One region of the Staphylococcus schleiferi genome, then DNA from elsewhere that is predicted to be linked to it. Evidence: predicted binding sites of a transcription regulator. Region 1 holds the regulator's gene; the other holds the start of a gene.
What was found. Region 1 encodes NrdR, which represses ribonucleotide reductase genes. Its sites were predicted from a motif close to AACACNATATATNGTGTT; they were not measured.

Region 1 (15,792 bases):
CGTAACTAAAAACATTCCAAGTGGTATTTTAGTAACAGTGGATGCTGCACAAGGTAAAGTTTACGAAGGTTATGCTAACGTACTTTAAAATTAAATAGAATTCGCAATAAGGAAGAACGGAACACAGCGAGATGATTTTTAAATCGATAACCGATTTTAATGATTTCGAGTGTTTGTGTGGGGGCGAAACTAGGGTGTCTAAATGTAAAATTTAGGCCGTAGTTTCGTCCTTTTGTTTTTATAAAATAGTTACATAAAAAGCGTTATTACACTTAAGGCGCGAAATTTTAATAAATCCGAGTCATCAAATCTTTTTATTATGAATGATAAAGAATGCAAATAATTATACAATGGTGCTATGATTAAGAATGAAAAGACAAAAGAAAACGCTTTATATCAGCGTTTTCGAAAAATATGAAATATATATTTCTGAGTTTGAAATAAGATTATTTTTACATACGACCGTTCTTAAAATGTTCACAAATTGCTTCATATTGGCTATAATAATATATGAAAGCCATTACAAAGAACGAATATAAAGTAAAGGGGAAATTCATATGGCAGAATTAATGAGAGGTCTTGAAGGGGTAATCGCTGCTGAAACAAAAATCAGCTCAATTATTGACAGTCAATTAACTTATGCAGGTTATGATATTGATGACCTGACAGAAAACGCACAATTTGAAGAGGTTGTTTTCTTATTGTGGAATTATCGATTACCTACAGAACAAGAATTATCTGAATTAAAAGAAAAGTTATTTAAGTATATGACTTTAAATCCAAGAATGTACAGTCATTTTGAAGAATATACAACAGATGAAGTACATCCAATGACGGCATTGCGCACATCAGTTTCTTATCTCGCTCATTTTGATGAAAATGCGGACGATAATGGGGAAGAAGCATTACAAGAAAGAGCGATTCGAATTCAAGCAAAAATTGCGTCACTTGTTGCATCATTTGCTCGAGTAAGAGATGGGAAACAACCTGTAAAACCGGATGCATCGTTAAGCTATGCGGCAAACTTTTTATACATGTTACGCGGTGAAAAACCAACAGATGTTGAAGTTGAAGGTTTCAATAAAGCGTTAATTTTACACGCTGATCACGAATTAAATGCGTCTGCTTTCACAGCGCGATGTGCCGTATCATCATTATCTGATATGTATTCAGGTATCACTGCAGCAGTTGGTTCACTTAAAGGACCTTTACACGGTGGAGCGAATGAACGTGTAATGAAGATGTTAACAGAAATCGGCTCTATCGATAATGTGGAACCTTATTTAGAAAAAGCATTTAAAAACAAAGATAAAATTATGGGATTTGGTCATCGTGTTTATAAAAATGGTGATCCACGTGCCAAATATTTAAAAGAAATGAGTCGAAAAATTACCGACGAAACAGGCCAAAGTGATCTTTACAAAATGTCAGTTAAAATTGCTGATATTATGAAAGAAGAAAAAGGCCTTCTCCCAAATGTAGACTTCTATAGTGCGACTGTTTATCATAGTATGGGGATAGAACATGATCTCTTTACACCTATCTTTGCAGTCAGTCGTACTTCAGGGTGGACTGCACATATTTTAGAACAACTTAGAGATAATAGAATTATGCGTCCACGTGCAACTTATGTTGGTGAAGTTGATCGTAAATATGTTCCAATTCAAGAACGCTAAATCTATTGCATTTAAGATGATTTAAAAATCGGAGGTATATAACAATGAGTGAAAAGATCGTAAAAACGGATAATGGTTTACAAGTTCCTAATCAACCTATCATTCCATTTATTATTGGTGACGGTATCGGACCTGATATTTGGAAAGCAGCGAGTCGTGTGATTGATGCAGCTGTAGAAAAAGCATATTCTGGAGAAAAATCAATTTCATGGAAAGAAGTGCTCGCAGGTCAAAAAGCATATGATCAAACAGGAGAATGGTTACCTTCTGAAACGCTCGATACAATCAAAGAATACTTGATAGCGATTAAAGGACCTTTAACAACACCAATCGGCGGTGGTATCCGTTCATTGAATGTTGCATTACGTCAAGAATTAGATTTATTTACATGTCTACGCCCAGTACGTTGGTTCCAAGGCGTGCCATCACCAGTGAAACGTCCACAAGATACAGACATGGTCATCTTCCGTGAAAACACTGAAGATATTTATGCAGGTATCGAATTCAAAGAAGGTACAGATGAAGTTAAAAAAGTAATTGATTTCTTACAAAATGAAATGGGTGCAAAAAATATTCGCTTCCCTGAAACTTCTGGTATTGGTATTAAGCCTGTATCAAAAGAAGGAACTGAACGTTTAGTACGTGCTGCGATTCAATACGCTTTGGACAATCAACGCAAATCTGTAACACTTGTGCATAAAGGGAACATTATGAAATTTACTGAAGGTGCCTTTAAACAATGGGGTTACGATTTGGCAGAAAAAGAATTTGGTGATCAAGTCTTCACATGGCAACAATATGACCGCTTAGTTGATGAAAAAGGTAAAGATGAAGCTAATCGTATTCAAGATCAAGCTGAAAAAGACGGTAAAATTATTATTAAAGACTCTATTGCAGACATTTTCTTACAACAAATTTTAACACGTCCAGCTGACCATGATGTTGTGGCAACAATGAATTTAAATGGGGACTATATTTCTGATGCGCTTGCTGCACAAGTTGGAGGTATCGGTATTGCGCCAGGCGCAAACATCAACTATGAATCTGGTCACGCTATTTTCGAAGCAACGCACGGAACAGCGCCAAAATATGCAGACTTAGATAAAGTTAATCCTTCTTCTGTATTATTATCAGGTGTATTAATGTTAGAACATTTAGGTTGGCAAGAAGCTGCGGATTTAATTACACAAGCAGTTGAAAAAACAATTGCTTCTAAAGTTGTAACTTATGATTTTGCACGCTTAATGGAAGGTGCAACTGAAGTTAAAACATCTGAATTTGCAGACGAATTAATTAAAAATCTTTAATCATTAAGATGATATACAATGGGAATCAAACCGAGCTTCAATGTCATATTGAAAATCTCGTTTGATTCCTTTTTTAGTGACTCGAATTCACCCTTTAATGAAATACTCTATCTCGCTTCAATGCCATCATCACTATTTCACTAAAGCATTTGTATAGCGAAAGTAAGTTTCATTATTCACGCTTATTGTAAACTATAAGAATCTCTATATAATTGATTCATGTATAACGAAGTGCTTTTATATTGAAATTATTAACGTTATATTAAGTTATTGTAAAGTTACTTAACTATATATTATTTTTAAGTTCATTTTAAGTTATAATGAAATTAATATCATAAGGAGGTAGATGTATGGCTCAAAGAGTGCTTGTCGTTGATGATGAACAATCAATCGTAACATTATTAAAATATAATCTTGAGCAAGCGGGGTATGTGGTAGAGATTGCCCAAGATGGTGAGGAAGCATTGCAAAAAGAAAAAGAAAAAAAGCCCGATTTAATTGTTTTAGATGTCATGTTACCTAAAAAAGACGGTATAGAAGTCTGCAAAACGATTCGATCAGATAAAAATCAAGTTCCTATTTTAATGTTAACTGCTAAAGATGACGAATTTGATCGTGTGCTTGGTCTCGAATTAGGTGCAGATGATTATATGACCAAACCATTTTCACCAAGAGAAGTTGTTGCGCGTGTCAAAGCGATTTTGCGTCGTTCATCTGTCGTTGATTCCGTAAAAAATGAAGACGATGATGAAGATATTGTCATTGGAAATATTAGAATTCGTCCAGACTTTTTTGAAGTTTATCGTAATGATACATTACTAGAGTTAACACCTAAGGAATTTGAATTATTATTATATTTAGTCGAACGACAAGGCCGTGTCATTACACGTGAACATATGCTGAATTCAGTTTGGAATTATGAGTTTGCGGGTGATTCTAGAATTGTCGATGTCCATATTAGTCATTTACGTGATAAGCTTGAAGAAAATCCGAAACAGCCCCAGTTGATTAAAACGGTACGTGGTTTAGGGTATAAATTGGAGCGACCAAAATAAATGATAAAATTTTATCACAAGCTTTTAATTATACTTACAACAATCACTGTTGTAAGTTTTCTTTTATTAGGATTTATCGTGCATAATAGCATTTATTCAAAGTCAGTAGAGTATGAGAAAAAGTCTTTAATAAAAGAAGCGAAGCAAATTATCACTTTAAATAAAGAAAACAACCCCCAACGTATCCAAGAACTGGCACGTATTTATGATACGAACATGCTGATTATTGAAAAAGGGCAAAGAACGGAATTCAAGACGAATCACGATAAAATAGATTCACAAAAAGAAAAACAAGTTTTACAACAATTAAAAAGTGACAATAATGCGTATGAATTGGATGCTAAAACAAAAAAATATTGGTTTGGTTATCGTAAAGATGATACGACGTTATTGATTAATGGCACTTTTGACATGGTTTACGAATTACAATTACAATTTTGGAAGTATTTAATTTTGGTTGGTATGTTGATCATTGCACTCCTCTTTTTTACAGTACGTTATATCAACCGGACGTATATCCAACCGATTAATGAAGTCTCGTATGCTGCTTCACTTCTCACTGACGGTAACTATCGAGTGAGAGTGCCTGAGAGTAGTGTTAAAGAAATGAGAGAGCTTTATGTAACAATTAATGTTTTAGCACGAAGATTAGAACAACTGAACAGTGATCAAAAGATTCAACGCAATCGTTTAGTTACAACGCTCGAAAATATCCCGAGTGCAGTTTTAATGATAGATAAAAGCGGGAAAATTGTGGTAGCCAATCAAACCTACTATACAATTTTTAATGAGTCACATAATGTTGAAAACCAAGATTATGAGAAATATCTACATCCAACATTGAAAAAACTCGTTGTAGAGGGTTTTCGAACTGAAAAAGCGGTATATAAACAAGTTGAAATCTTAATCAATCATATTCATCAGAAATTTTTCGATACTTCATGCGTGCCTATTTTGTCTCGAACAAAAAAACATTTACAAGGGATGGTTATTGTACTTCATGATATTACGCAGCTCAAGAAACTTGAAAATTTAAGAAGAGACTTCGTAGCCAATGTATCCCATGAACTCAAAACACCGATCACGTCTATGAAAGGTTTTACAGAGACATTGATTGAAGGCGCGAAAAATGATGAAGCATCTTTGGATATGTTTCTCAATATTATTTTGAAAGAGTCAAATCGAATTCAATCTTTAGTCGAAGATTTACTTGATTTATCTAAAATTGAGCAAAATACGACGATAGAAAAACATCGAATTGATCTTTCTGAAGTCGCAAAGTCTTCTTTTTCTGTTATAGAACATATTGCCAATGAAAAATCGATACGCTTAGTTGATGAAATTGAACCACATATTTTTGCGATGGCAGATGAAGGTAAAATTTCACAAGTGATTGTCAATTTAATGACAAATGCCGTCAATTATTCTCCAGAAGACAGTACTGTGAGATTATTAGTCTATCAAGATGACATGCATCCGGTTATCGAAGTCATTGATCAAGGTATTGGAATTGGTGAAGAAGAAAAATATCGTATTTTTGAAAGATTTTATCGCGTCGATAAAGCGCGTAGTCGAGAGTCCGGTGGCACAGGTTTAGGACTGTCGATTACTAAACACATTGTTGAATCCTATCAAGGAAGTATTGAAGTAGAGTCAGAATTAGGTAAAGGCTCGAAATTTAAAGTTGTTTTGCCTGAGTAATCTTAAAAATAGAGATCCCGCATCACGAGAGAATGAGACGATGAAACTGTAACGAAAAATAGCAAAGCTAAATTTTGACGTTACAGTGGCAATTAGATTTCATCAATGCCCAACTGGAGGGTTTAACGAAATCTTAATTATCATCGCTCATTCTTTTTATGTATTGATAGCTAATGTGATCGTCAAATCAGAATATTTTTTAATCGAAAGAGGTGTTTGCTAATAAAAGAGTTAGATGACATCTCTATGCCTGAATATGATAAAATAAAGACAAACGATAATGGAGGGAATTGCGTGGATAAACTCATATTAATAGATGGTAATAGTCTAAGTTTTAGAGCATTTTATGCCTTGCCATTATTAAAAAATAAAGCTGGCATTCATACAAATGCCGTCTATGGCTTTGCACGATTATTAGAAAAGATTTTAAAAGAAGAACAGCCGACTCATTTTTTAGTTGCGTTTGATGCTGGAAAAACGACATTTAGACATGACACGTATAAAGAATATAAAGGAGGTCGTCAAAAAACACCGCCTGAGCTCAGCGAACAGTTACCTTATATTCGTCAACTGCTAGATGCCTATCAAATCAAGCGGTACGAGTTAGAAAATTACGAGGCTGATGATATTATCGGTACCTTGAGTCAAGCTGCTGATGAAGCAGGTATGCAAACCATTATTATTACAGGAGATCGCGATTTGACTCAATTAGCGACAGAGAATGTCACAATTTACTATACTAAAAAAGGGGTTACGGATGTCGATCACTATACACCGGCCTTTATTTCAGAAAAATATAATGGATTAACGCCTAAGCAAATTATAGATTTAAAAGGATTGATGGGAGATACATCAGATAATATTCCTGGTGTTGCTGGTGTAGGTGAAAAAACAGCAATCAAGCTTTTAAATCAATTCGATACAGTTGAAGGTGTTTATGCACATCTTGATGACGTGTCTGGTAAAAAGTTAAAAGAGAAACTTGAAAACAGTCGTGAAGATGCATTAATGAGTAAGCAATTAGCAACCATCAATTGTGAAAGCCCGATTACAGTGACATTAAATGATGTCAAACGACCACAAGAAATCGACGAGTCTGAAAAAGTGTCACTATTTAAAACACTAGAATTTCGACAACTATTAGAAGAAATCGATATTGAAACAACTCAAGCTATTCCGTCAAAAGAATTTAAAGTCACACAAGATATTTCCAAATTAGATTTAGCTCGATTAAAAGAAGCGGCCATTCATGTTGAGGTTGCAGGGCCTAATTATTTAAAAGATGATTTACTCACATTTGGCTTATTTGATGGACAAAATTATTTTGTCATCCCATTTAATCAGTTAAAAGAACATTCAGACTTAGTCCAATGGTTAGAAGATGAAGAGACTGAAAAGTGGGTCTATGATGCGAAAAAAACATATATCGCAATGAAACGAAATGAGATTGCAATTCAAAATATTCGCTTTGATGTGATGCTGGCAAGTTATATCATTGATCCTTCTAGAACGATAGATGACATTGCTTCGGTTGTATCTCATTTTAAACGTACTTATGTAAAAGACGACATTGCTATTTACGGTAAAGGAAAATCATATCACGTACCAGAAGAGGAAATTTTGTATGCGCATATTGCTTCTATTTTAAATGCAATTCATGAAGTCCAACCTCAAATGATGGAAATTTTAGAGGCACACCAACAAACAGCACTGTTATCTGAAATTGAACTCCCACTCGCTTCAATATTAAGTGAAATGGAAGCGGTAGGGATTTATACAGATGTCGAAACATTAAAAAATATGGAGCAAGATTTACAAGCGCAATTGGATGATTTGATTCAAGCGATTCATGACCTTGCAGGTGAGTCCTTTAATATTAATTCACCCAAACAGTTAGGTGTCATTTTATTTGAAAAATTAAAGTTACCGATTATTAAAAAGACGAAGACAGGTTATTCCACAGCGGTCGATGTTCTTGAAAAGCTTCAAGGTGAACATCCGATTATCGAATATATTTTAACTTATCGCACACTTTCTAAATTACAGTCGACATACGTCGAAGGTTTACAAAAAGTGATTTGGGATGATCAAAGAATTCATACGCGTTTTAATCAAACACTTGCACAGACAGGTCGACTGTCATCTGTCGATCCGAACTTGCAAAATATTCCAATTCGCTTGGAAGAAGGTCGAAAAATACGTAAAGCGTTTAAATCGACCCATGATGATTACGTTATTTTAGCAGCGGATTATTCTCAAATTGAATTACGTGTTTTAGCACATATTACAGGAGATCCGACTTTACAAAAAGCATTTATCGATAAAGAAGATGTTCATATGACGACAGCGATGAAAGTGTTTAATGTGGATGCAGATCAAGTAACGTCGATGATGAGAAGACAAGCGAAAGCTGTTAATTTTGGAATCGTTTATGGCATTAGCGATTACGGCTTAAGTCAAAATTTGGGTATTAGCCGAAAAGAAGCGCAACGATTTATCGATGATTATTTGAACCATTTTCCTGGCGTGAAAGATTATATGGATAATATTGTTCAAGATGCGAAACAAAATGGTTACGTAGAAACGCTTCTAAAACGTAGAAGATATATTCCGGATATTACGAGTCGGAACTTTAATAAGCGAGGTTTCGCGGAACGAACTGCGATGAACTCTCCAATTCAAGGTAGTGCGGCAGATATTATTAAATTGGCCATGGTTAATTTTGATAAAAAAGTTCGTGAAACTGAATTTAATGCCAAATTATTATTACAAGTGCACGATGAGCTTATTTTTGAAGTTCCGAAAGATGAAGTGGAAGCATTTAGTAAATTTGTTGAAGATATTATGGCAAATGCGTTAGAATTGGATGTTCCATTAAGTGTAGAATCAGATTATGGACGTACATGGTATGATGCTAAATAGAAAGTAGGTCAGTTCGAAAATGCCAGAATTACCAGAAGTTGAACACGTCACAAGAGGAATCAAACCATTTGCTTTAAACCAAAAGATTACGGATGTGTCTTTTTCTCAACCTGTTATTTTAGGAAAAGAAAATGGAAAAGCAACGATCATCAAAGGAATTAGTCTTGATGACTTTAAACGATATACAGTGAACTATACGATTACCAATATTCAGCGCCGTAGTAAATATATTTTATTTGAGATTCAACATGAACAATCAAAACGTATTTTAATATCTCATCTAGGCATGGCTGGTGGATTTTTTATCGTAAATGAAATCGGTGATATACCGATATTAAATTATCGAAAACATTGGCAAGTGGTCTTTCATTTAGAAAATGGTATGAAACTGGTGTATAGTGATATTCGTCGCTTTGGTGAAATTAGAAATGTGGAAGCGTTAACGGATTATCCATCTTTATTAGAAATAGCACCAGAGCCATTTGAAGATGAGGCTTTAGCACATTTTCTGTCTAAAAGTAATGAAAGAAAATACTCAAAGATGGCAATAAAGGCATTTATTTTAGACCATCGTGTGATTGCCGGATGTGGTAATATTTATGCGTGTGAAGCTTTATTTGATGCGAAGTTGAATCCTAACACGAAAGTGAATCAGTTATCAGCTACACAAAAAACAGCAGTATTCGATAGTGTTGTGAAAGTGCTTAATATGGGTATTTTGAATGGTGGGACAAGCGTCTCAGATTATGTTCATGCAGATGGACAAAAAGGAACAATGCAAGATTATTTAAATGTTTATAAGAAGAAAAACTGCACGTCTTGTGATTCGGCAATAGAAACGGCGATTATTGCAGGGCGCAATACACATTTTTGTCCGGTTTGCCAAAGATAGGGAAGAGGGAGATTATGCCAAAAGTAATTGGATTAACAGGTGGAATTGCAACAGGCAAATCCACAGTTGCAGCGTTATTAGAAGTTCATGGATTTAAAATTGTGGATGCAGATCTTGCATCTCGAAAAGCTGTCGAAAAAGGTTCTGAAGGTTTACGACAAATACAGGAACAGTTCGGCGAAGAAGCCATAAATGAAGATGGCGAAATGGACCGCGCTTATATCGCGCAGCAAGTTTTTTTTGATGATGAAAAAAGAAAACAACTGAATCAAATCGTTCATCCGATTGTGCGTGAATTGATGCAACAAGAGCGAGATCATTATTTAGCTGAAGGCTATGATGTTGTCATGGATATTCCGTTATTGTATGAAAACGGACTTGAAGATACAGTTGACGAAGTATGGCTTGTCTATGCATCAGAGCCAATCCAAATAGATCGGTTAATGGAAAGAAATCAGTTATCAATTGAAGATGCTAAAGCACGTATATACAGTCAGATTTCCATTGATAAAAAGAGCAGAATGGCCGATGTCGTTATTGATAACTTAGGCTCTAAGCTTGAATTAAAACAAAATTTAGAACAAGTCTTAGCGGAAAAAGGTTATTTAAATGCTAATGATGATTCTAATGAAAACGATAAAATAACTTAATATGATTTTTCAGCAACGCCCTGTGGTAGCATATGTCAAAACATTTTTTAGCATTTTTGGCATACGTGATGTGTTACAACGGGGCGTTGTTTTTATTAGAAAGTTGTGACAAACAATCTAGTATAAGTAGCGATTTAAGTGTGAAGAAAAATGTTTCAGCGATAGGTTTTCCACTATAGCTCGTCTTTAATATATCATGCTATTTGGCCGATATGTGAAAAACACATACATCAAATGTTATTTATTGAAAGTAATAAGAAAAAATTATCAAAGAAAACGGTTTCAAATTGACTTTAATATGCTATACTAATTTCTATAAGTATAACACATTATTAAGGAGTGCTTTTATCATGACGACAAAGATTGCGATTAATGGTTTAGGGCGAATTGGCCGTATGGTTTTAAGAGTAGCATTGAATAGAGAAGATGTTGAAGTAGTGGCTTTAAATGCAAGTTATCCACCTGAAACGATAGCCCATCTTCTTAAATATGATACAACGCACGGTCGTTTTAATCAGACTGTTGAAGCAACTGAAAATGGTATTAAAGTAGATGGAAAAGAAATTAAACTCGTTTCAGATCGTAATCCTGAAAATTTGCCATGGGGTGCGCTTGATATTGATATCGTAGTGGAAGCAACAGGTAAATTTAATCATGGTGACAAAGCGAATGCTCATATCAAAGCAGGGGCGAAAAAAGTAATTTTAACGGGACCTTCAAAAGGGGGAGAAGTGCAGACAATTGTGAAAGGTGTAAATGATCATGAATTGGACGTCATGCAATATGATGTGTTCAGTAATGCTTCATGTACAACGAATTGTTTAGCACCTGTCGCAAAAATTTTAAATGATCATTTTGGGATTGAAAATGGTTTAATGACAACGGTTCATGCTGTGACAAATGATCAAAATAACTTGGACAATCCGCATAAAGATTTAAGACGCGCACGTGCTGCCTTTGAAAGCATTATTCCGACTTCAACGGGTGCAGCCAAAGCATTATCACTCGTTTTGCCAGAGTTAGAGGGTAAATTACATGGTATGGCACTTCGTGTACCAACCAAAAATGTATCTTTAGTCGATTTAGTCGTTGATTTAAAACAAACAGTTACAAAAGAAGAAATTAATCGTGTTTTTAGAGAGAATGATTTAGATCAAGTTGTTGCAATTTCTGATGAGCCATTGGTTTCAGATGATTTTACGACAGATGCGCATTCTGCAATTATTGATGCTGAGTCTACGATTGTAATGGGGGATAAAAAAGTTAAAGTACTCGCATGGTATGATAACGAATGGGGTTATTCCACAAGAGTTGTCGATGTATTACAGCAAATCGCATCACAACTCAAAGTTAAAGTTGCATAACATTCTAATGTGTCAATAAGCGAGCATGAGACTGAGAACACTTCACATCAAAATATTTATATTAACTAATATCAATATAAAGGTTGAGACGATTTTGAAATTGTCTCAGCTTTTTTTGTGCAAAAAAGAAAAATTACGATTTCAATTGCGTTAAAATAGGCGTAACTTTTGAAATAAATAGGTTTGTAGTATAATTAAACAAAATTAAGATGAAGAGGGTGACAAAGTCGTGAAATGTCCAAAATGTAATCATACGCAATCTCGAGTTGTAGATTCGAGACATGCAGATGATATGAATGCTATTAGAAGAAGACGTGAATGTGAACATTGTGGGACACGTTTCACTACTTTTGAACATATAGAAATGAGTCCGCTCATTGTTGTGAAAAAAGATGGTACAAGAGAACAATTTAATAGGGAGAAAATCTTAAACGGACTTGTACGTTCATGTGAAAAACGTCCCGTCCGATTCCAACAACTCGAAGAAATTACGAATCAAGTTGAATGGAAATTACGCGAATCGGGTATTGCTGAAATTTCATCACGAGAAATAGGGGAGCACGTGATGGATTTATTGATGCATGTTGACCAAGTTTCTTATGTACGTTTTGCATCCGTTTATCGAGAGTTTAAAGATGTTGATCAGTTATTGAAATCAATGCAGGGGATTTTGAAAGAAAACAAGCGGAGTGAATAAATAATGAGTCAATTCATTTATCAAAGCCAATTAAGTCCACACGATGGATTTATCGTCATGCGCCGTTTCCATTTTCACGCGGTGCATTACGATGTGTTAAGCCGTCTGTTCACACCTTTAATTGGTGCCGAAGCAATTGGTGTATATCAATTTTTAAACCAATTTGAAGGTGTATCTTTTGAAGAGGGCTATACCCATTATACAATGATGTCAGAATTAAAAATGGGCTTAAGACAGTTTAGAGAGTTTTTAGATTTACTTGAAGGAATAGGACTATTAAAAACGTTTGTTCAACAATCTGAGAATACAACTCAGTTCGTTTATGAATTATTGCCACCTCCTTCGGCACAGCGCTTTTTTAATGATCCAATGTTATCCATATACTTTTACGAAGTAGTTGGTCAACAACGCTATCACCAAATTAAAAAGGCATTTATACCTACATCTAAAGATTTAACAGGCTTTACAGAAGTAACTAAAAAATTTACAGATGTATTTAAAGTACCAAAATATCAAATGGTGACACCAGACGAAAATCTTAAAGAACAGCAATTTGAAGGTTTGGACTTAACAGACGTTTACTTTGATTTTGAGTTGTTAGCCGACATGTTACAATCTCATTATGTAAGTAAAAATATTCTTTCAGAGCCAACGAAATCTTTAATTATCCAACTGGCAACATTATATCGTCTATCACCGGATGTGATGAAAGCGATTATTTTAAAATCACTCAATGCCGATCAATCATTGTCAGTTACTAACTTAAGAAAACAGGCACAAAGCTATTATCTTATGGAACATCAGCAAGAATTGCCAGCGTTACAAGCACAGAATCTTGAACTCGCAAGTGATGAACCAAATCAGTCAACCGAAGCTAATGTAGTGTCAAACTGGGATGAATGGTTTGATTTAATGGATCATACAAGTCCGATTGTGATGCTGACATCCTATGGTGGATCTGAACCTCCACGCTATCAAAAAGAGATGATAGAGGAGTTGATGCAGCGAGAAGGATTTAGTTTTGGTGTTATTAATATTTTGTTACAGTTTGTGATGCAAAAGACGGATAATAATTTACCAGAAAAATATGTTTATTCTGTTGCATCGACTTGGAAAAAAAGTGGTGTAACCGATGCACGAACAGCGTATGAGAAAGCAATGGAAGTTCAAAAAAATCAAGATAATGCAAATCAAAAACGCTTTGAATCCACTGCTCCAAAGCAAAAGCGTGGCTACCGTCAAGCATCATCAGAAAAACAACCACGTTGGATTACACACCCGGAAGAATATCAACAAAAAGAAGAAGATCAAGAAGCGTTAGCAAAAGATAGAGAGGCGTTTCTTAATAAACTAAAAAATAAAAGACGGGCAGGTGAAGATTAATGAAAAGTTTCAATAGTATTATGGGAAACCATCAAAAACTTGATCAAAAAATACAAGAGATTAAACGACAAGTATTAAATGATCCAGATGTAAAAGCTTTCTTGAATGCACATCAATCAGAAGTAACGAACAGAATGATTGATGAAGATTTAAATATTCTTCAAGAGTATAAAGATCAACAAAAGCATTATGATGGTTCGCACACGTACGAAAACTGCCCAAACTTTGTAAAAGGTCATATTCCTGAACTTTATATTGAAAACCAGCATATTAAAATTCGTTACTACCCTTGTCCGTGCAAAATAAGACATGACGAAGAGCAACATGCTAAAAGTATGATTACATCTTTCCATATGCATCCAGATACACTTAATGCTAAAATCAAAGATATTTATATGACGAGACGTAATCGCTTGGATTTAGCTATGAGGCTAGATGATTTGATTGATGCGATGATTGATAAACGGCCTGTGAAAGGACTCTACTTATACGGAGAGTTCGGCACAGGAAAGTCCTTTATTTTGGGTGCAATTGCGAACGAATTAAAGGATAACCGGGTGCCTTCAATGATTATTTATGTGCCTGAATTTATACGTACATTAAAAAATGGTTTTAAAGACGGTTCGACTTCCAAACGTATTCAACAAGTGCGTGAAGCGCGAGTTCTTTTTTTAGATGATTTAGGTGCAGAAGATATGACACCTTGGGTACGTGATGAAGTTTTAGGCCCTATTTTACATTATCGAATGATTCAAGAACTCCCAACGTTTTTCAGTTCGAATATGAGTTTACAAGAATTAGAAGATCATTTGGCGACTACAAAAAATGGGACAGATGTGATGAAAGCGAAACGTATTATGGAGCGTGTCAAAACTCTAAGTGATGCGTATTTATTAGAAGGAGAAAATTATAGAAAGCATTGAAAAAATAAATTTTAGCGTTATAATAAGGATAAATAAATATTGATTTTAAAGTTTGAGGATACGATACGAATGAAGTTATGGTACAGAGAGCTACTGGCGATGAGAATGTAGTGCATAACCCTTTGTGTTACTCCCTCTATAGATTGGTGTTTGTAATGAATACCCGGCTCAAGACCGTTATCTTATGTAGAGATGTCATTGCAGTAATGTATATGGCAAATTAGGGTGGTAACACGAAGACCTCGTCCCTTTGTTGGGATGAGGTCTTTTTTATTTTCAAAACTTTAACGACAATCAATGATAGGAGGAACATTATGTCAGAAATTAAAGTACGTTTTCCAGATGGAAGTGAGAAAGCTTTCGAACATGGTATAACTACAGAAGAGATAGCACAATCCATTAGTCCAGGATTGAGAAAAAAAGCGGTTGCTGGTAAATATAATCAACAGATGGTGGATTTGACTCGTCCATTAGAAGAAGATGGAACACTTGAAATCATTACACCAGGTAGTGAAGAAGCTTTGGAAGTACTAAGACATTCTACAGCGCATTTGATGGCACAAGCTTTAAAACGTTTATATGGTGACGTTAAATTTGGTGTCGGTCCTGTAATCGATGAAGGTTTTTATTATGACTTTGATATGGAAGAAAAAGTTTCGAGTGATGACTTTGAAAAAATTGAAAAAACAATGAATCAAATCATTAATGAAAATCAAAAAATCGAACGCCGTGTTGTTTCAAGAGATGAAGCTAAAGCGTTTTTTGCGAACGACCCGTACAAATTGGAATTAATAGAAGCCATTCCAGAAGATGAGTCTGTAACACTATACAGTCAAGGTGAGTTCACTGACCTTTGTCGAGGTGTCCATGTACCTTCAACATCAAAAATTAAAGCTTTCAAACTTTTATCAACTGCTGGCGCTTACTGGCGTGGTGATAGCAATAATAAAATGTTACAACGTATTTACGGTACAGCATTTTTTGATAAAAAAGACTTGAAAGCCCACTTGAAAATGTTAGAAGAACGAAAAGAACGTGATCACAGACGTATTGGTAAAGAAATGGAGTTATTTACGAATAATCCGCTTGTAGGTGCAGGTTTACCACTATGGTTACCGAATGGCGCAACTATTCGTCGTGAAATCGAACGCTATATTGTTGATAAAGAAGTAAGTCTTGGGTATGACCACGTATACACACCTGTAATGGCGAATGTTGATCT
Region 2 (15,792 bases), 930 kb from region 1:
CTCTTAGTATCAAATTCCTATACACCCGCTGTAAACCAGTTTTTAGAAGTCACACTAACATCAGGCGCGATTGCTTTTGGAATACTCTGCGCTGAGATCTTCTATTACATCTATACACGCATCAAGCATTACTATGGTAAACTAAAAGGTAAGACTTATCGTAAAGGATATCATATGAATAATCGTATTTAACGTAAGAGAAGGAGTGGTCAACTTGAAAGAACAAATTATTGAAAGACTTACACGCTACACTAAAATTAATACACAATCTGATCCAAATAGTGAGTCAACACCTTCCACTACAAGACAATGGGATTTATTACATCTTTTAGAGGAAGAATTGACAGCGATGGGATTGCAAACAGATTTGGATGATCAAGGCTATTTATTTGCGACATTAGAAGCCAATATTGAAGCGCCGGTGTCAACTATTGGCTTTTTAGCGCATGTAGACACTTCTCCTGATTTTAATGCTGCAAATGTCAATCCTCAAATCGTCGACAATTATGACGGTGGCATTATTAAATTAGGTACATCTGGACGTGAAATCAATCCTGAAGTTTTTCCAGACATCGTTAAAGTTAAAGGACATACTTTAATGACGACTGATGGCACTTCATTATTAGGTGCAGATGATAAAGCAGGCGTCGTGGAAATCATGGAAGCATTACGTTATCTATTAGAGCATCCAGAAATTAAACATGGTCGTATCCGAGTAGGCTTCACTCCTGATGAAGAAATTGGTCGTGGACCACATCAATTTGATGTTGAACGTTTTGATGCGGATTTTGCTTATACAATGGATGGCAGTCAATTAGGGGAACTTCAATATGAAAGTTTTAATGCTGCAGAAGCAACGGTTACTTTTGAAGGCGTCAATGTTCATCCCGGTTCTGCAAAAGATAAAATGGTCAACGCTTTAAATCTAGCGAATACTTTTCATCAATCGCTACCTGCTCACGAAGTTCCTGAGCACACAGAAGGTTACGAAGGATTCTTCCACCTGATGCAAATGAATGGTAATGTTGAAAAAGTGACATCACAATATATTATTCGAGACCATGATCGTACTTCATTTGAAAATCGAAAACAAACTTTAATTGAAATTCAAGAGAAAATAAACGAACAGTATTATTACAATCCTGTAAACCTTGTCATTCATGACCAATACCATAATATGGCAGAAAAAATCACACCACTTCAACATATTATAGATATTCCTAAAGCCGTTTATAAAGATTTAGGTATTACGCCAAATACTGCACCTATCCGTGGCGGTACAGATGGTTCACAATTATCATTTATGGGTTTACCTACACCAAATCTTTTCACAGGCTGTGACAATTTTCATGGGCCGTATGAATATGCATCGATTGATGTTATGGAAAAAGCAGTTCAAGTCATCATTGGTATCGTACAAAAAGTGGCTGAAAATCAAAAAGCATAACTTTATGACTATCAAAAGAGGTCAAAAAGAGTCAGAGAAGCTGTATTCTCTGACTCTTTTTTATCGACTGTATTTCTCTTTTAAATCATTCTTCATTGAGGGAGATAATTTAAAACGTCTCAATCTAGAAGTTATCATTAAAACCACTTAAATTGGTGTTATCCTAAGCCACATTTATTGTGGTAAATGCGTGCGCAATAACTTGATGGCTTGTATTGTATTATGGCGTAATTGAATCCCCATTTTGAAATCCGTCAATTGCTTTGGCATTTCGATAAAGCTATTAAACATGCCCGTTACACCTAAAGCTTCGAAACGTTCAAATTTATCTGCAGTGCCACACAATGCCACAGAAACTTTATCATGCTTTTGACATAATTCAGCGATGCGCAATGATGATGTATCGATAATTTCATCTTGTTCATCTATGCCTTCACCAAAAATGATTAAATCTGCTTGTCCAACTAATTGGTCAAGTCCTGTAATTTGATCCACAAGTTCATGGCTTGTATTGATTTCGGCATTAAAGAGTGCCGCCATAGTAGCAGCAATCCCTCCGCCTGCACCGCCTCTTTCAATAGGACCTAACAACAATTGATGTTCGTTTTTAAATAACTCACTCAAATACCATAATAGATTATCAATTTCTACAGCTTGCGTTCTCTCTATTTGCTGTTCTGTATAAGTTTTCATAATCGCACTTTGTTTACCATATAACTTACTTTCAAAATCGACCAGAACTTGAATACGACATTGTTGTAACCGTTGATCCAAATCACTTGTATCAATACGGCGAACATGTTTAATTTGGCGTGCGCCTTTAGTCATATCAACACGTTGGCCCTCGTCATCATAAAAACGTGCACCTAACGCTTCTAGCATACCCGCACCGCCATCATAGGAACCAATGCCACCAACTGAAATAACGATATGTTGTGCCGCTTTATCTAACGCATGTCGAATGACTTCACCCAGACCATAGCTTGTCAAATTGACGTGTGACGCTTGACCTGTTAAAAATTGACTTGCTTCAATCACTGTTAAACCATCATCTGTTTGGCCGTATGTGACATCAACGGCTTGCATTTCAGCATTATGCACAGAGATTCGATATTGTGTTCCAGACTTCCATAGAAATACTGCGTTCAGCAATTCTCTTCTACCATTAAATAATGGAACTTGAACGATATCTGCCGATTCTAATTGGCTCGCTACAGCTTCTTCCACATAGCGATTAGCATCATAACTCGAAATAATGCCATTATATTCATCCATCGCAACTAAAACTTTCATTTTGTCACCCTCTTATCTCTCATATCACTTAAATATCAAATCGAAACGATTCATCATTGATTATACTGTTTTTTCACTACTCAAACTGCTAGCGTACTATGAGCGCTAGGCTTATGATACAATAGGCGCCTTGCTGGCATAAATGCTATAACAAGGTTTGCTTTTTGGAAAGATTAAACTTCCATTTTCTCCCTGTTTGTCCATTTTAATAATCATGGATTGTTCAACCACTCCATATTATAGCGTTGACTTATAATTGAATACAAACGAATAGAACGCTTATAGACATTTTGTAGTGATTCTACAATAACCTATAAGCGTTCCTTTTTACAAATTGATTACTCTTCAGCTTGCGCAAGTGAAGATACATTAATATTATTGTGGCTATCATGCCATTTGACCTCACCATTTACAAAATAAAATGCTTGTGGTGATTCGTGCTGAATACCTGTTTTTTCAGCAATATAATCCGATAACTCTCTTTCTTCTTGAACAACGAGATAATAACCGTCCATATCACGTTCATATAAAAATTTATTAAACTGATCAAATGCATTTTCAGAAATCGGACATGTGTTACTATGCTTTAATATAAAAATATAGTTGTTTTGTTCAAGCACTTGCTCAAATTGGTCAATCGAAGTTAGCTTTATCGCCATTCTCTTCACCTCTAAGTATATTTTCTGTTTGTCTTTTATCTATCATTTAATTCAACTTTTCTCAATGTGTACCATTATACACACATAATCTATCCTTGTTAACCTTTAATTTTGATTGAAACTGGAAATCTACACGTATGAAATCCGTTCTTTCCTTCCTTATGAAGCAAATGATTCCCCATTAATCCTTAGTCTTATGAGTGATATTATTTAGACTCTAACTTTCTTTTTTCCTTTTCAAAAGGTTGATCGAAACGTTCTAAATCGTCTCCTTTTGTTACTAATTGATTCACATCAAATTTTGATAATTTTTCACTATATTGAATCGTTTTCGCTCTTTCTTGATAATAACGTTCTAATTTGTAATACATTTCAATCGCATTTTGACGCGCGTTATTTGTGGCACTGTCTTTTAATTGCGTTTTGTTTAATTCTTTTATTTGTCCTTGAATGAGCGGTAACATTTCTTTATGGATGGCATCTAATTGCGCCTTTTCACTTTTAGCATTCATTGACTTTTCTGCTATTTCTTTAATCGCTTGGTTGTTACTAATGAGTTTATTTTCAAGCATTTCACTTTCTCTTGAACCTTGCTCTGTTTGTTTCGCCAAGTTCATTTGCGACTCGACACGACTACGGTGTTTTTCAAATGCTTGTGTAGAATCGAGAATTTTTTCATTAGATTGAATAGATTTTTGACAAAGTGCTATAAATAAATCTAATTGTTTGATTTCATGTTCTTTTTGATCAATTCCTTTTAAATATGTTGATTTTAATGCTTTCAATGAATCATCTCGTGCCGGTAGTTGATTGGCTGCCTCTCGATAATCTTTAAATTTTGGCTTTAACTTTTGATCAATTGCTTTTTTTATGTCATTAAAAGCTTGTTTATTTTTATCTGTCGTATCAGTTTGACTTAAATAATGAATTTGATTTAAGTCCATTTGATTGAGTGTTTTGCTTAATACGCGTTCTTTTTCATTGACTATTTTCATGTGTTGATCAAACGCTTTTAATTGGTCTTCAGACGAATGCATACATGCCGGAAGTAACGTGAGCGCTAAAAAGCTTAAAATTATAATTTTAATCCATTTTTTCATCATTGCACCCCTTATTAATTCGTATTATACAGAAACATATTTAACTTGAAAATAATATATGTTATAGTTATGCAGAATTAAGCAAAATGCCTTATTTTAGCCATAAGGAGGCTTTCACATGTATCGTCATGTTCAACCTTTTATTACTGCGCAACACCAAGATTTTTATGCGCAACAATATCAAAAATATCGAGACATTCTCTTTAACTTATTGAAGTCTCCAGTGAAAAGTACACAGCATATCGGAGGGACCTTTCATTTTAACTATCCTACTGAGCCCATCCTAGACATTTTAGTCGGTGTGGACAACCTTCATGACATTACTTCATTAGATGAAAAAAGATTAAATTATGCTGGATTTTATCGTTTGCATCATCCTTATGAAAAAAAGGTCATGATGGCAAAGTTTAATAACTTAATTGATTTAAAACAGGAAGTCCGACTGCATATTCTCCAACGTCACACCCCTATTTTCGAACAGTATGCGCAATATCACGATTTGTTAACATCCCATCCAAAAGCCATTGACTATTTTTCAACACAAAAACAGCAATTGACAGGTACAACGTTAGCTATTCGAGATTATGAAGCACAAAAAGCACAATGGTTTAAAAATCTGCGCCAATATTCATCTTAGAATTTCGATTAAAACATGACGCTTTATCATAAAACAGTTAAAATAGAATTAAATAAATTTCTGCCGACATTTCTAAAATAAAATATTAAACAGAACTTTAGTGCAGAAATAATTATATTATCAATGAATACAGACAAAGAAAGGATGTTAATTTTGAATCATTCTAGCATCTTACAAGGATTAAAAGCGCTCGTCCCAGAACGCATCATTAAAGTAGATGAGCCTCTTAAACGTTATACTTATACAAAAACTGGAGGTAAAGCAGACTTTTATATCTCGCCTGATTCATATAAAGATGTACAAAAAGTCGTAAAATACGCTTACGATAACCAAATTCCAGTAACTTATTTAGGTAATGGCTCTAACATTATTATTCGCGATGGTGGGATTAGAGGCATTGTTTTAAGTTTGTTAGATTTAAATCATATTGAAGCTTCTGATGCGACAATCATTGCGGGTAGTGGTGCAGCAATTATTGACGTCTCAAGAAAAGCACGTGATTTGTCACTGACAGGGCTTGAATTTGCTTGCGGTATTCCAGGTTCAGTTGGGGGCGCTGTTTATATGAACGCTGGCGCATATGGTGGCGAGATTAAAGATGTCATTGATTATGCACGTGTGATTAACGAACGAGGGGAATTGCTCCAACTCACACATAATGAATTAGAACTCGATTATCGAAATAGTATTATCCAACAGCAACATTATGTTGTCCTTGAAGCTGCCTTTACCCTAACACCTGGTCAGCTCGAAAGTATTCAAGAAAAGATGGATGATTTAACAGCGCGCCGAGAGTCAAAACAACCGCTTGAATATCCATCATGTGGGAGTGTCTTCCGTCGCCCACCTGGCTATTTTGCTGGGAAACTCATACAAGACTCAAATTTGCAAGGGCATCGTATTGGCGGCGTAGAAGTATCGACGAAGCACGCAGGATTTATGGTAAATGTTGATAACGGGACAGCAACAGATTATGAAAGTCTCATCCACCATGTTCAATCTGTTGTAAAAGAGAAATTTGATGTCGCATTAGAACGTGAAGTTCGCATTATTGGAGAAAAGTTAGAAGATCAATAGTAACTGATGTGAGGAGCGAATAGCATGCCTAAAGTGTATGGTGCCACTGTAGATAAAGAAACACGATGTATTCATTATCATACGCCTTATGATATTATTGCAATAAAGTTTAAATGCTGTGAAAAATATTACCCTTGCTTTAAGTGCCATAATGAATCTGAGAAGCATCGCCCAAAACGCTGGCACTCAGATGAATTCCAAGTAAATGCCATTATGTGTGGCGTTTGCGGCCATGAAATGTCAATTGAAACTTATATGATGTCGGAAGCTTGTCCAGAATGTGATGCCCATTTTAACAATCGATGTAAATTCCATTATCATCACTATTTCGAGATTTAATATGGCTTTCATTTGAGCTAAAATCAGAAATTCTTTTATTTTGTTTATCATAACTTCACATTAGTGAAATGACTGAAAAGGAATGACTGGGGTGAATCATGCCTCCCCTAGCATGAACAGCTAAAGTGGGACAAAAATCTACACGATTTTTGCCCCGCTCTTTTAATTGTCTTATCAAAATAAGATTGGATATCCCGTCCCAACCTCATCTTTAAATATTAATTATAGAATGAAGTGATGTTGAGCATTGTGGAATATATCCAATGCTCAAAGCGTGCTTTCAAAGTTAGATGATATGAGCTGCAAAAATTCTCTTTTTTGTTTGACCGTATTCTTGACTTAGATTCACCTCTACATTTTGCGCTTCAGTTCTATTTGAAAGAGCTACAAAAACAACCTCACCAGTTGGAGGTGAGGTTGCTCGATCAAATTGTATAGACTTCCTCAAGACATCCCGGCGTCTAACATGTCATCACGCCTAGAAAAAGAGGAGTTCATATCTTTTATGCTTTATCGTTGTCATCAAAAATAAAGTCTTCGTCTTGTAAGCCTTCAACGTTAAGCGCTAATACGTAACCGTCTCCTTTTACTGAAAAGAAGTCATGGTTTTTAGTTGTACGGTCTAAAGCATTTTCAATAATTGGGCTGAACTCTTTTTCTTCAAAGTACGGTTCAAAACCTAAGTTAGAAAGTGCTTTGTTACCGTTATATTGTACATAATTAAGCACGTCATCAGCTAAACCAAGAGGCTCATACAATTTACGTGTGTAAGATTCTTCGTTTGCATATAAATCTTCTAATAATTTATACATTTCACGATCCGCTTTTTGTTTTTCACTTTCGGATAACTCACTACGTAAACTTTGTGCATCCAGTCCAGTAAATAGACCATGAATGGATTCATCCAATAAAATTTTACGAATAATTTCTCCAGATGTCGTCATACGACCTTGTCCTGCTAAATAAAGTGGATAATAGAAACCAGAGAAGAATAAAAATGTTTCTAAAAACACACTTGCAACACGCGCCATATATTGATCATATATCGTTGTTTCTTTCGCCCATAATTTATGATACGTTCCGACAATTTTCTCAGATTTGTATTTCAAATGTGGCTCTTCAATTACCCATTTGTCCAATAACTCATCTGTTTCACTTGAAGGAAGCAATGTTGTGAAAATATGTGAATAACTTTTCGCATGAATCTGTTCCATCATCCCCATAAAAGCATAGACCGCTTTTTTACGTAAGTCACTTGTATGCATCATGATTAAAGGCATACCATCATCAGCTTGATGTGTGTCTAATCCTGTTAACCCGGCTAATGCTTTTTTAAAGGCATCTTGTTCTTGTTCAGTTAAAGTTTTCCAACTCGCAATATCTTTTGAAACTTTAAATTCTGTTTCAACCCACATTTGAGCAATGTTTTGACGCCAAAACATATTCGTCATATCTTCTTGAGTATTCCAATTTACAGCTATCATTAATTTCCATTTCTCCTTATCTTTTTTATTAGTATCACGATCTATGCATCACGCATGTATGGGGCTAAAATCAATGATTTCGTTGCCCCAAGCATGATAATAGAGATGCACTTATGCTTAATATGAATTCGGCATCAATTTATGCCTAAATTGAGCAACTTGTACATTCTTCGACGCTAAGTAATTTATTTCTTGTGTAATATAAAGATTTAAGCCCTTTATAATGTGCATAAACATAAAGTCGAGATAATTCACGTGTTGAGATTTCTGAGTTTACATAGAGAATTGTAGAAATACCTTGATCAATGTGTGTTTGAATCGTTGCAATTAAGTCGATTAATTTCATTTGATCTGTGTTAAATGCTGATTTGTAATACCACATCGTTTGCGGTGATAAAAATGGCATTGGATAAAATGTTTCAGAATTTCCGTATGTGCGTCGTTCAATTTGATCCACGATTGGCATAACGGAACTTGTCGCATTTTGTACATATGAGATGCTTTGAGTTGGTGCAATCGCTAAGCGGTATGCATGGTAAAGACCGTATTTTTCAACTTCAGCTTGTAATGCTTTCCAGTCTTCTCGTGTTGGTATATCGTGATTTTCAAATAATGCTTTGACTTTGTCATATTGTGGCAAAAAGTCTTCAGATGTATAACGCTCAAAATAGCGACCATTCGCATAATCCGTTTGTTCAAAGCCAACAAAAGTTTCGCCACGTTCTTTTGCGATTTCCATAGAACGTTCAATTGAGTAATAGTTCATCATCATGAAGAAAACATTGGCAAAGTCTCTAGCTTCTTCTGATTCATAGCTTATTTTATTTTTCGCAAGATAGCCGTGTAAGTTCATCACACCTAAGCCAACTGAATGAAGTTCGCTGTTTGCTTTTCTTACACCAGGTGCGTTTTGAATATTAGCTTCATCACTTACAACAGTCAGTGCATCCATACCTGTATGCACAGAATCTCTGAATTTGTCTGATTCCATTACATTGACAATGTTTAATGAACCTAAGTTACATGAAATATCTCGTTTAATTTCATCTTCAATACCATAATCATTAATGACAGATGTTTCTTGTAATTGGAAAATCTCCGTACATAAGTTACTCATTTTGATTTGGCCGATATTAGAGTTCGCATGCACACGATTGGCGTTGTCTTTAAACATTAAATAAGGATAGCCTGATTGCAATTGTGTTTGCGCGATCATATTTAACATTTCACGTGCGTCTTTGCTTTTCTTCATAATATTTGGATTTTCAACAAGTTGGTCGTAATATTCATCAATATTAATGTCATCAAGTGTGACACCGTATTCTTTTTCAACCGTATGTGGTGCAAACATAAAGAAGTCTTTACCTTCTTTTGCTAGTTCGAAAAACTTAGATGGCACAATTAGACCTGTAGAAATCGTAGACAAACGTAAATCTTCATCGGCATTTACTTTTTTAGTGTCTAAAAACTCTTCCACGTCATAATGGAAAATATTAAGGTATACTGCACCTGCCCCTGGACGTTGACCTAACTGATCGGCATAACTAAAGCCACCTTCTAAAGCTTTAGCAACAGGGAGCACACCTTTTGCTACACCTTTGATGCCTTTGATTGCTTCGCCTCTGGCACGTAGTTTGGATAGATTAATAGCGACACCGCCACCAATCTTACTCAGTTGTTTTGCAGTTGAATCTATGTAGTTAATGGAATTTAAGCTGTCGTCCACTTCTAATAAGAAACATGATACAAGTTCCCCACGGCGCGCACGTCCTGCATTTAAAAATGTAGGCGTCGCTGGTTGGTAACGTTGATCAATCATCGCTTGAATAAATTGTTTTGCTAAAGCGACATTACCTTTTGCAAGGTATAGTGACACAATCACGACATGCTGATGATAATCTTCAAGGTATTTTGATTTATCATTGGTTTTAAGTGCATAGTCTTTAAAAAACTTACTTGCTGACATATAGCTCGCAAATGCAAATGGAATTGAAGATGCAAATGCAATGACTTCAGCAAGTTGCGCTTCACTGTATTCGTTAAATACGTTGTAGTAAAAATTATTATCAACTAAAAAGTGAAGGCGCTCCAATTCACTATCAAAATGAACGGTTTTATCTTTAATTTCTTCAAGATACACCGCTAACGCTTCTTGGTCTTTTTCTATTTGAAAAAAGCCGTTTTCATTTCTCTTTGTGACTTGATTGTTTAATTCAATGTGATTGTACTGCTTTTGTTCCATAGTTTTCATAAAAATTGACCACCTTCTCTTTAAATTCTGTTGTGTCTTGGGCATTCCCATGTAATTCAAACTTCAATAATAAAGGGACATTGTACTCATCAGAAATTGTTACGCCAGCCTTTGCGAAGTTTTGTCCCCAGTTGCGATTTCCACTTGCTGCAACGCCCTTTAAATATTCATGGTTTTTCCCTAAAAATTGTTGTACTGGTTGAGGCACCTCTCCAAAACCAATTGTACTTGTCACAATAATAAAGGGTTCTGTTATCTCTTTGGATGCATTCGTTTCATTAATCTCAAGTGTGTTATCAAGTTCTGCACGCTTAACAAAGCGTCTTACATTGCCGGTAAAAGAATAAAAAACGACTTTCATATTGAATAACCGCCTTTCATATTAAATGAACGCTTTTTATATAATTGCTTTTGTTTTCTCTCAATCACAATATAATTCTCATTAAATTAAATGCGAACATATATTTGTTGTCATATGCGCTTTAAAATGATGCGCGCATTTCGCAAATTGTTATATTCATCATGCAATCGTTCATCAAAAAATTAATAACACTACATGTAGAGAAGAAAAGAAATAGAATGTGCAAAAACGTGTAATCCTCTATCAATTCCATCTGTTTTTATCCTATTTCTCATCTTTCAAACACAATATATAGTGTTTGTTTTTATTTGTCGGTACTATATTATGTGTTTCATTATACATAAGTCCTTTCTGTTTTTAAAGAGATAAATATGAACTTTTGTCACCGATTGTCATCAAAAGCGATAGTATCAATAGGTTTAGGAAACAGAAAAATTTTTTCTGTAAGAAAACATTTTTAACGCTTGACTTTTGATGATAAAAGGATTACTAGGCGACGCAAATAGAACATATGTTCCCCTTTATTGTACACTTCCTTCACAAAATTTCAAGATATAATGCACGGTAACGCTTTTTATGCTACGATGTATAAGTCAAATTTTTATAATTAAGAGGCGATTTAATGAATTCAAAAATGAAAGGCATCGTTGCTATCTTAATTTCTGCGATTGGTTTTAGCTTTATGGCTGTGTTCTTTCGTCTCGCGGGAGATTTGCCCGTATTTCAAAAATCATTAGCTCGAAATTTTGTAGCGATGTTTATTCCCCTTTTCTTTATTATTAAATTCAAGCAACCCTTTTTCGGTAAACTCAGCAGTCAACCTTTACTCATTACACGCTCGATTTTAGGATTAACGGGTGTGTTGTTAAATATATATGCCATTGATCATATGGTTTTAAGCGATGCAGACATACTTATGAAACTCAACCCATTTTGGACGATTCTATTAAGTTTAATCTTTTTAAAAGAATATATTCAAAAGTATCAAATTACAGCGATGCTTGTCGCAATCGTTGGGATGCTTTTTGTAGTCAAACCTGAATTTTCTTCAGAAATATTACCTGCCTTGACAGGCTTATTGTCCGGTATTTTTGCAGCTTCTGCTTATACAGCTGTACGTGCACTAAGTACACGCGAAGCACCTTACACAATTGTTTTTTATTTTTCATTCTTCTCAGTTATTGCACTGTTACCGTTTGTGATATTTACGTACGAACCGATGAGCCGTATACAAATCATCTACCTTGTTTTAGCAGGACTTTCAGCGGCTGTTGGTCAAATCGGCATTACTGTCGCATATAGTTACGCACCGGCAAAAGATATTTCTATTTTCACATACGCTTCTATCATCTTTACAGCACTCATAGGCTTTGTTTTATTCAAAGAAGCACCTGATTTCTATGCTGTCATTGGTTATATTATTATTCTAGGTGCAAGTTATTATATGTTTGAAAAAGCAAGACGCTCAACTTACTCTGAACATCGTCATAAAAAGCAACAATCAAATTAAAGAAGGAGGCATACCCATGCCTAAAGGTCGTTCAAAAGAAGAATTAAAGGATATTACATTACTCGGCAATCAAAACAACACATATGATTTTGATTATCGTCCAGACGTATTAGAAACGTTTGATAATAAACATCAGGGACGAGATTACTTTGTTAAATTCAACTGCCCTGAATTCACATCTTTATGTCCAATTACAGGTCAACCTGATTTTGCTACCATCTATATTTCATATATTCCAAATGTAAAAATGGTTGAATCAAAATCACTCAAACTTTATTTGTTTAGTTTTCGTAATCATGGTGATTTTCATGAAGACTGTATGAATATTATCATGAATGACCTTATAGAATTAATGGACCCTCACTACATTGAAGTATGGGGTAAATTCACACCTCGTGGTGGTATTTCAATTGATCCTTATACAAACTATGGTCGTCCAGATACAAAATATGAAAAAATGGCCGACTATCGCATGATGAATCACGATTTATATCCTGAAACAATTGATAACAGATAATTTTATTTAAATACATTTAAAGCACACGAGGTTGGGACATCAATCTCAAAATAAATAGCGCTCAGATGATTTTTAATAGAAAGTCGTCTGAGCGCTTCTTTTTTGGGCTGTACACTTTATATGGTGGTTATGTATCTATAATAATTAAGTCGCAAACTTCCGATTGCTTCTTCGAGTCTCGCTTTCCCAGGCGCCTTACCTCAACTAATTTTGGCTTTTATTGTAACTCATAAGAAGCCAAAATGGATTTTCGGTTTCGGCTCTATGCCTCGGGAGTCTCGACTCGGTACGCAATCTATTTAAGCAATTTCACTATTGAAAAGTGGCATTGCTTTTTTCTTTGGTCTTTTATACAGTCTAAAAATAATAAAAATGCGATTTTTGAAGTTATAAAAGTTGCGATAGCCATATGAAACTCTTTTAATTAGTTTAACTTTTTGATTAATTCCTTCAATCGCACCATTATTGAATTGAGGGGTTCCAATCGTATAAGCAATGATATCCTCATACTTTCTGTAGAAGCGTAACACTTTCCATCCATACATTTAAAACGTTGTTTTAACAGATTTAAATACACTGCTATCTCTTGGAATCTTAAAAAAGTAATTCGCGATAAACGTTTTCCGTGTTTGTGTATTCGGTTTGGATTCGAATGATAACAGTGAGGACAAGTCATAGGCTTGTATGAAAGGGTACCAAAGATGACGTTAGATTTCTTACCTCTAATAACTACATCTTCTTCAACTTTAGTGATTTTAATATTATTATCTTTAATTTTTAGTAACTTTAATATATCATTACACATAGGCGCAATATGTCTCCTTTATTTTTGGTTTAGTCACTTAAAATGATAGAGGCATTTGCGCTATTTTTGTACAAAAAAGCAGGATGACTTATGTCATCCCACCATAAAAAATGAAGAACCCTTTTTTATGGTAAAACGGCTTTTCATATCTCGCAGCGCCTCTCCTCTTTTTAGAACAAACCTCTTTCAATCTATATCATCACACCTAAAAATATGTACATAAATGAATTATTTTCTTTGAAATGTATAAAGCTGAGTTGTATATCATATTAATCATTTTCTTGTTTAATCTACAATTTAGTTATAGAATAGTTTTAACTTCATGCGAAGAGGGGGACTTTTTTTATGGGCGCACATTACACAAAGGAAGAAATATTGAACAGTACGCCACGTACAGGTTTTTTTGGGCATCCTAAAGGTTTAAGTACATTATTTTTCACTGAATTTTGGGAGCGCTTTAGCTACTATGGTATGAAAGCCATTTTAGCTTACTATATTTATTATTCTATCGCTAAAGGGGGATTTGGCCTCAATCAAGGTGTCGCACTACAAATTGTGTCTATTTATGGTGCGTTAGTTTATATGAGTGGTGTGATCGGTGGATGGATTGCCGACCGTATTACAGGCACACGTCACGCACTGTTTTACGGAGGAACACTCATTATGCTCGGGCATATTCTTTTATCTCTACCCAATAACTTTGTAATCCTTTTAATTGCATTACTCGTGTTAATTATTGGGACAGGGATGTTGAAACCTAACATTTCCTCAACAGTAGGCTTATTGTATGAAAAAAATGATCCACGCTTAGACGCGGCTTTTACAATTTTCTATATGAGTATTAATTTAGGGGCATTACTCTCCCCACTTATTGTAGGTTGGGCACAAGTGAACCTTGGTTTCCACTTTGGTTTTGCTATTGCTGCAGTAGGGATGTTTATTGGGTTGGTTACATACTACATCACGAATAGAAAATATTTGGGTCTTGCTGGATTAGAAGTACCTGATCCATTAACAAAAGCAGAGCGTTCAAAATTAATCAAAATCGTTATTATTGTGGCTGTTGTCATTGCAGTAGTTTGCTTTATTTTAAATCTATTACAACTGTTAACGATAAGTACATTCGCAACCTTTATTACACTTTTAGGTGTGTTTTTACCACTCTTTTATTTTGTTAAAATTATTTTAAGTAAAAAAACAGCCGATCATGAACGCAAAAGAGTTTACGCATATATTCCTTTATTCATTGCATCGGTTGCGTTTTGGATGATTCAAGAGCAAGGTTCAACTGTACTTGCACAATTCGCTGATACTAAAACACAACTTGATTTAGCAAAAGTGACGGGTGGACTCATCGATTTTCATATTCCACCTGCTTGGTTCCAATCGCTAAATCCACTCTTTATCATTACGCTTGCACCATTATTTTCTATATTGTGGGTGAAATTAGGCCGTTTTAATCCACCTACTGTTATCAAATTTGCAATTGGTGTTATTTTAGCAGGGGTTTCATACTTAATCATGGTTATCCCTGGCGATGCTGATTTAATTAATCCATTTTGGTTGGTTGCAAGTTTCTTAATTGTAACGATGGGTGAACTTTGCTTATCCCCTATTGGCTTATCGACAACTACTAAATTAGCGCCAGAAGCTTTTACCGCACAAATGATGAGTGTGTGGTTCTTATCTAACGCGATGGCACAAGGGATTAACGCACAAATGGTAACGATGTATACGCATATTAGTACCAACCAATATTTCTTAATTTCTGGTGCAGTCGCACTTCTCATCGGTATCGTTTTAATTTGTATCGCACCATTCATTAAAAACTTAATGCAAGGTGTTAAATAACATTTAACTTCAACGATGGCACGATTAAGAAGCGGAAGTGGAACAACGAAATCGATTCGATTTCAGTTCTACTTCCTTTTTATTTATCTGATAAAGCGTTATTTCTCTGTTACTAAAAATGTTTCACCTAAACTAAAATCTGCTATAGATTCCCTATCATATCGGGCGTTAATTAAGTCTATCTCTACGAAATTATTTTATGCTTGATAACTTGATTTGTTATTTGTTGGTTATTTTTATTAATACAATGCTCAAAATCAATTACTTTCTTCTTATTTTATTATTTGGTACCATATGAGAGTCTGGAAAGTTTAATCTTTTATTTTAGAAATCTATTTAAAGCAAGTGAAACAGGCACTTTTACCTTAATAAGTCCCAACACGAATGACCACTGTTTTCTTAAATGTGCGTCATCTATTGAATGTTTTAGACCATCCAATAGATCACTTGTCATAACCGAT

Region 2: the regulator NrdR is predicted to act here: its motif matches at 10,930-10,947, upstream of nrdI (class Ib ribonucleoside-diphosphate reductase assembly flavoprotein NrdI).

The regions. Positions count from the first base shown of each region.
Region 1 is NZ_CP094712.1:1,160,519-1,176,310, forward strand. It holds gene pyk (pyruvate kinase) at 1-88, shown strand, start outside; gene MUA40_RS05420 (citrate synthase) at 558-1,676, shown strand; gene icd (NADP-dependent isocitrate dehydrogenase) at 1,721-2,983, shown strand; gene MUA40_RS05430 (response regulator transcription factor) at 3,334-4,038, shown strand; gene pnpS (two-component system histidine kinase PnpS) at 4,039-5,739, shown strand; gene polA (DNA polymerase I) at 6,034-8,661, shown strand; gene mutM (bifunctional DNA-formamidopyrimidine glycosylase/DNA-(apurinic or apyrimidinic site) lyase) at 8,681-9,553, shown strand; gene coaE (dephospho-CoA kinase) at 9,568-10,203, shown strand; gene MUA40_RS05455 (glyceraldehyde-3-phosphate dehydrogenase) at 10,554-11,567, shown strand; gene nrdR (transcriptional regulator NrdR) at 11,797-12,264, shown strand; gene MUA40_RS05465 (replicative helicase loading/DNA remodeling protein DnaB) at 12,268-13,647, shown strand; gene dnaI (primosomal protein DnaI) at 13,647-14,570, shown strand; gene thrS (threonine--tRNA ligase) at 14,885-15,792, shown strand, end outside.
Region 2 is NZ_CP094712.1:2,089,879-2,105,670, forward strand. It holds gene MUA40_RS09865 (threonine/serine exporter family protein) at 1-192, shown strand, start outside; gene pepT (peptidase T) at 215-1,447, shown strand; gene MUA40_RS09875 (glycerate kinase) at 1,622-2,740, opposite strand; gene ytxJ (bacillithiol system redox-active protein YtxJ) at 3,079-3,399, opposite strand; gene MUA40_RS09885 (EMYY motif lipoprotein) at 3,606-4,502, opposite strand; gene MUA40_RS09890 (GrpB family protein) at 4,618-5,136, shown strand; gene murB (UDP-N-acetylmuramate dehydrogenase) at 5,281-6,213, shown strand; gene MUA40_RS09900 (CHY zinc finger protein) at 6,238-6,552, shown strand; gene nrdF (class 1b ribonucleoside-diphosphate reductase subunit beta) at 7,056-8,036, opposite strand; gene nrdE (class 1b ribonucleoside-diphosphate reductase subunit alpha) at 8,182-10,287, opposite strand; gene nrdI (class Ib ribonucleoside-diphosphate reductase assembly flavoprotein NrdI) at 10,250-10,648, opposite strand; gene MUA40_RS09920 (DMT family transporter) at 11,271-12,158, shown strand; gene queF (preQ(1) synthase) at 12,175-12,675, shown strand; partial or broken gene MUA40_RS09930 (transposase) at 12,975-13,142, opposite strand; gene MUA40_RS09935 (transposase family protein) at 13,100-13,480, opposite strand; gene MUA40_RS09940 (peptide MFS transporter) at 13,826-15,331, shown strand.